DNA from 2 places in the Sporosarcina sp. Y1009 genome. Region 2 is predicted to be linked to the other one. Evidence: riboswitches for the same ligand, from Rfam matches in the RefSeq annotation. Region 2 holds a riboswitch; the other holds the start of a gene.
The links. Region 2 has a riboswitch for lysine ahead of AC25Y1_RS17400 (aspartate kinase). Riboswitches for the same ligand answer to the same signal wherever they lie in the genome.
Positions count from the first base shown of each region.

Region 1: it holds a riboswitch for lysine, as region 2 does, so the genes downstream of both, AC25Y1_RS16370 (Na+/H+ antiporter NhaC family protein) here and AC25Y1_RS17400 (aspartate kinase) in region 2, are expected to answer to the same signal.

Region 1 covers NZ_JBYHFO010000017.1:38,440-41,656, reverse strand. Annotated here, with positions in the region: gene AC25Y1_RS16380 (bifunctional metallophosphatase/5'-nucleotidase) at 1-665, shown strand, start outside; gene yunB (sporulation protein YunB) at 680-1,450, shown strand; lysine riboswitch at 1,508-1,688, shown strand; gene AC25Y1_RS16370 (Na+/H+ antiporter NhaC family protein) at 1,823-3,217, shown strand, end outside.
Region 2 covers NZ_JBYHFO010000020.1:50,830-54,046, reverse strand. Annotated here, with positions in the region: gene uvrC (excinuclease ABC subunit UvrC) at 1-1,738, shown strand, start outside; lysine riboswitch at 1,819-1,994, shown strand; gene AC25Y1_RS17400 (aspartate kinase) at 2,083-3,217, shown strand, end outside.

The DNA of each region.
Region 1 (3,217 bases), on a different contig from region 2:
ATATGCGTGCAACCCTATATCCTTCAGAATCACTACCCGTTAGCGATGAAGATGTACAAAGTCTAAATACCGTACTGGATCTTGGAAAACAGGCAATGCAAGAAAAACTCTTTTACAATCCGAGTCTGTTAAAGCAAAATCTATTTGCGCCGAGTGCGCTCTCTGCTTTTTTCGGTCGTGCTTTAATTGATTATACAAAAGCAGATTGTGCCATGTTTAACGCGGGAATATTTCTTGGAAGTCTTGACAGCGGTTGGGTTACGAAAGAAGATATGCATTCTTTACTGCCACACCCGATAAATGTCTGCTTGATATCACTTGAAGGAACGGAATTGATCGAAATCCATGAGTTATCGTTGAATGAAGACTGGCCGAAGATAACAGTGAAGGGATTAGGATTCCGTGGTGCGCTTATGGGCGCGATGCTCTATGAACGACTATATAAAAATAGGCACGGAAAACTTTTTGCAGGAAATCGTGAAGTTGTTCCGGGTGAGATGTATACATTGGCAACGCTTGATATGTTCACATTCGGCTTCTTTTTTCCGTCTTTACAACATGCGAAAAAAGAGTATTATATGCCCGAATTAATAAGAGATATTGCAAGTGACTATGGCCGGAAATATTTCGAAGAATCAACGGCTCCTCCTGAGCATAATCTATAGCAGGAGGAGTCGTTTTGAAATTCCAAGGACAGGTAGGACGAAGATCTAAGCGCCGAAAGCGCAAACTGGTTCCGCTATTAATTCCAGCGATCTTAGCTGCCATTGTTTTCTTCTTCTTTGTGGTTAATGCGAGACTCACGCCAACTTATGTTCGATATGCAGAAAGGCAAACGACAAAAATTGCGGCACACGTCATTAATCAGGCGATCAGTACAAGGGTTGCAAATATCCTAGACGTCAATGACATCATTGAACATGTCCCTACGGATACATCAAATATGGTGACAACTAAATTCAATACGGAGATTATTAATAGAGTATTAGCCGATACGAGAAATCTAGTTGAGATGCACTTGGCGCAAGTAGAAGCAGGAAACCTTGATATGTTGCCGTCTGACGACATAGAATATGATCCAGTGAAGATGGAAGATCAAGGTGGCGTTGTCTTTTTCTTGCCAATTGGGCAGGCGACAGGGGTTCCATTACTAGGAAATCTAGGCCCTAGAATTCCAATTCGCTTTCACGTGATTGGGGACGTGCAAGCAAATGTAGTAGCATCCATAGAACCGTTTGGCATCAATAATGCCTATATTGAAGTGAATATTATAATACGCGTAAACGTTGAGATCATCGTGCCCCTGGCAACGAAAACAGCTGTTGTTGAACAAAAAATTCCAGTTGCAATTGGTTTAGTACAAGGCGCAGTTCCACATATTTTCAGTTCAGGCGACGCTGGTGGTGCAGCCCAATTCGAAGTTCCGATTGAGCTTCCAAAAGGTGAGTAAAGGGTACGGTTGAAAAAGAGAGCGAATCATGTTAAGATTAGCTGTAGAAAAAAATATCGATAGGGTAGAGGCTGCATTGCTTAAGAGTAACACACGCGAGATAGACATTCGTAGACCGTGTGTAAAAGGAAGCTTTGCCGAAGTTTAATGTGGTTGTCAAGCCGATTAAGCTGGGGTCATTCCGAAAAGGGATGGCACTGTCATACTGCGAATGCGCGTATGATGAGCTACAAATCGTGCGTTTGATAATCAACTTAGTTATCCAACAAAACGATAAAGTAGAAAAGCCGGTTCCTCATGCATCTCGTATGCACAAGGACCGGTTTTTAATTTCCTGAATATCCCTACCTTACCAAAATGGAGGATTTAAGAATGGATGGAACATGGGTATCAATTATCCCACCGATAATAGCCATTGTCATGGTGCTTATTACGCGGAGGGTTTTACTATCACTTGGATCGGGAATTATTGTAGGCGCAATTTTAGTGGCTGCATTTTCACCAAGTGAATCTCTAGGCGCATTGTGGAGAGCGATAACGGTATCGTTTTGGGATTGGGATTCGAGTACAATAAATACGGGAAATATAAATATTATGCTATTTATATTACTACTTGGCGTCATTACTGCCTTTGTAAGTTTATCAGGCGGGAGTATAGCATTTGCCGACTGGGCTGTGCATCGTATTAAAACAAAGAGGGGCGCAAAGTTACTGACAGTCTGTCTAGGAATTGCCATTTTTGTTGACGATTACTTTAATGCACTTGCAGTCGGCCAAATTTCACGGCCCATTACGGACAAACACAAAATTTCTCGTGCTAAATTAGCGTATTTTATCGATTCAACTTCAGCACCTGTTTGTGTCGTATCGCCAATTTCAAGTTGGGGTGCTTATATCATTGGGTTGCTTGGGATTATTTTTGGAGGGGCTGCGGCGGTTAGTTATTCACCACTTTCTGCTTTTATATTAATGGCACCCATGAATTTTTATGTTGTGTCAACACTTGCGATGGTATTTTTCTTTGCATGGACAAATATTGATTTCTTTGAAATGAAAAAACATGAAAAACTTGCTAGTGAAACAGGTCAACTTTTTAATCCGAATAAGGAAATACCGGGACAATTAAAAGAAGACTTTCCTGTCCATTCACATGGGAAAGTTTTCGATCTTATAGGGCCTATTTTAACGTTAGTTGTAGTCATATTCGCGGCGATGATTTGGACGGGCTATGAAGCGAGTATTGCACAAGGACTGGAAGCGAGTATTTGGACAATCTTTGAAAATACAGATGTTCCATTATCGTTACTGATTGGTGGACTATCCGGAACTGTAGTAGCAGGTATTTTATATGTACTGCAAATGAAGCGAAATGAGACTGCAACGCTTTCCTTAATGTGGCGTGCAGTCGTAAGTGGATTAAATGCTATGATGCCAGCGATTTTAATATTGGTTTTGGCATGGGGCCTTACCTATATAATAGAAGGATTGGATACGGGTCTATACTTATCTGATGTTGTTAGTAAAGCAAATCTTCCGATCGCATTCCTGCCTGTAATAATGTTTGTTCTTGCTGGCTTGATGGCATTCTCGACAGGAACGTCGTGGGGGTCTTTTGGTATACTACTTCCTATCGCGGGGCAAATTATGTTGGATGCATCTCCGGAATTATTATTACCTGCACTTGCTGCAGTTCTTGCCGGCGCAGTTTTTGGAGATCATTGTTCACCGATTTCAGATACGACAATTCTGTCTTCCACTGGAGCGGGG
Region 2 (3,217 bases):
TGGTTGTTATTTAATGAAGGATCGACAAGGCACGGTTATTTACGTTGGAAAAGCAAAAGTGCTAAAACAACGTGTCCGTAGTTACTTTACAGGTAGTCACGACGGAAAAACACAGCGACTGGTGGCTGAAATTGTTGATTTTGAGACAATTATTACGACATCAGATATAGAAGCGCTCATCCTGGAACTAAATTTAATCAAGCAATATGACCCTAAATACAACATTATGTTAAAAGATGATAAATCTTATCCATACTTAAAAATAACGTCTGAAAAACATCCGAAATTAATTATCACAAGGACTGTTAAAAAAGATAAAGGAAAGTACTTTGGACCCTATCCAAATGCTTTCGCAGCCACTGAAACGAAAAAACTTCTGGATCGAATTTATCCATATCGAAAATGTGAAGTTTTACCTAACCGTGCATGTTTGTACTACCATCTAGGACAATGTCTTGCACCTTGTATTAACGAAGTTGAAGATGACGCTTATAAAGATATGATTTTGAATATAACCCGTTTTTTAAACGGTGGATATAAAGAAGTGAAAAAAGAATTAACTGGAAAAATGACTGCAGCTGCAGAAGCACTTGAATTTGAACGTGCGAAAGAATTTCGAGATCAAATTACAAACATTGAAATGGTTATGGAAAAACAAACGATGACCATGAATGATTTTACGGATCGAGATATTTTTGGCTATGCGGTAGACAATGGATGGATGTGTGTCCAAGTGTTTTTTGTGCGGCAAGGGAAGTTAATAGAACGCGATGTTTCTATTTTTCCGCTTTATCAAGATCCAGATCAGGAAATGCTGACATTTATTGGTCAATTTTATGCCAAGTCGAATCATATAAAACCAAAAGAAGTTTTACTCCCTTCAACAGTTGATGCTCAAATCGTTCATCAATTACTGGGAGTAAATGTATATATCCCGCAAAGAGGAAAAAAGAAAAGTCTGGTAGACCTTGCCAGCAAAAACGCGAAGATTTCCTTGTCGGAAAAGTTTCAATTGATAGAACGTCAGGAATCTCGAACAATTGGCGCATGTGAAGCACTTGGAGAAGCGATGAATATCGCGGTGCCATTTCGTATAGAAGCTTTTGACAATTCGCATACGTACGGAGCAGATCCAGTTTCTGCAATGGTGTCGTTTGTTGACGGAAAACCTAATCGAAAAGATTATCGTAAATATAAAACGAAAACGGCAGCTATGCATGATGATTATGGTGCCATGCGTGAAGTTGTTCGTCGTCGTTATATTCGTGTATTGAAAGAAGGATTACCATTACCAGATTTAATCGTCATTGATGGTGGAAAAGGACATATGGAAGTTGCGCGTAGTGTGATTGAAGATGAACTGGGGTTGTCAATTCCAATTGCAGGTCTTGCAAAGGATGATAAACACCAAACATCTCAACTGCTCTATGGGAATCCAATCGAGAAAATTCCGTTGAAAAGTAACAGCGAAGCCTTTTATCTGTTGCAACGTATTCAAGATGAAGTGCATCGTTTTGCGATTACTTTTCACAGACAACGAAGAGGTGCAAATTCAATTACTTCTGCACTCGATGACATTCCTGGTGTGGGTCCAAAGAGAAAAACGCAATTGCTCACACATTTTGGTTCAGTAAAAAAAATTCGAGAAGCATCATCTTCAGAGCTTCAAAAAGCGGGAATCCCGCAGAAGTTGGCTGAATCGATTGAAACCCATTTTCAAGAAAAATTTGCAAAGTGAAAAATAGTGTGATAAAGTGAATGCACTGAATTTTTTTCACTAGTTGAAGTTTATTCAACCAAAAAAGAATAACCCCTCTTAGTGAGGATAGAGGTGCGAATGCAAAGAGTATATTCCATGAAGGTGACAGCCTAATGACTGGAATTGAAAGGTGTATTTGCCGAAGTGTGTAATTGTCTGTTAGCAATTACCTACTGGATTTTCGTTGAAGAAACGGAGATTTGTCAGGAATATTACCTGGAGAGCTATCCCGAAGGAGACGCTTTTTTAGCGAATCTCAAATCGGATCAGCTCTCATATACATATGAGGGCTGTTTTGCGTACAGGAGAAAGACGGTGGAGTTTTGGAACGAATTGTTATGAAATTTGGTGGAACATCGGTCGCAAACGAAGAAAGAATCGAAAGAGCAGCTGCATTGATTGTCGAAGAAGTTCGCCGAGGCAAACAGGTCGCTGTGGTCGTTTCTGCGATGGGCAAAACGACGGATACATTAGTAGCATTGGCAAACAGTTTAAACCCGACGGCATCACGTAGAGAGCTTGATATGCTGCTATCAACTGGGGAGCAAGTGACTGCTTCTCTACTAGCAATGGCGATTACAGCAAAAGGTATTCCAGCGAATTCATTTACAGGTTGGCAAGCAGGTCTAGAAACCGATTCAGTTCACGGCAATGCGCGAATTGAAAAAGTTAACCCTGAAAAAGTGTTAAATCTACTTGAGGGTGGTGGGGTCGCTGTCATAACAGGGTTTCAAGGAATTGATAAACAAAATGAGTTAACGACACTTGGACGTGGAGGTTCTGATACAAGCGCAGTTGCCATCGCAATTTCACTCGAAGCAACTTGTTGTGACATTTATACAGATGTTGAAGGCGTCTTTACCACAGATCCACGAATGATTGAGAGTGCCAGCAAGCTTGTTGAAATATCCTATGATGAAATGCTTGAACTTGCGAATTTAGGGGCAGGGGTTCTTCATCCCAGAGCGATTGAATTTGCTAAAAATCATAACTTAGTGCTTCGTGTACGACCCGCACATATGGAAGGTTCAGGGACTGTTATTAGGGAGGAAATTGAAATGGAAAATAATCTGATTGTACGTGGTGTCGCTTTTGAGAAAGAGATTGTTCGTATTACGGTGATGTACGATGTTCCATACAATGGCTCACTAGCAAATGTTTTTACAAAACTTGCTGAACATCATATTAACGTTGACATAATCGTTCAAACAATTATGGAAGGCGAACAACCATCTGTTTCCTTTTCGATCAAAAATGAAGACTTTGCAGAAGCGATAAATGTTTTAGAATTGCATAAAAGTGAACTCGGTTATCGTAGAGCAGATTACGAAGTTGGATTAGCAAAAGTATCGATTGTCGGCAGCGGAATGGTCTCGAATCCAGGGGTTGCAGCCAAAATGTTCGATAATCTTCGAAATGCTTCTGTCCCTATAAAAATGGTCAGTACATCGGAAATCA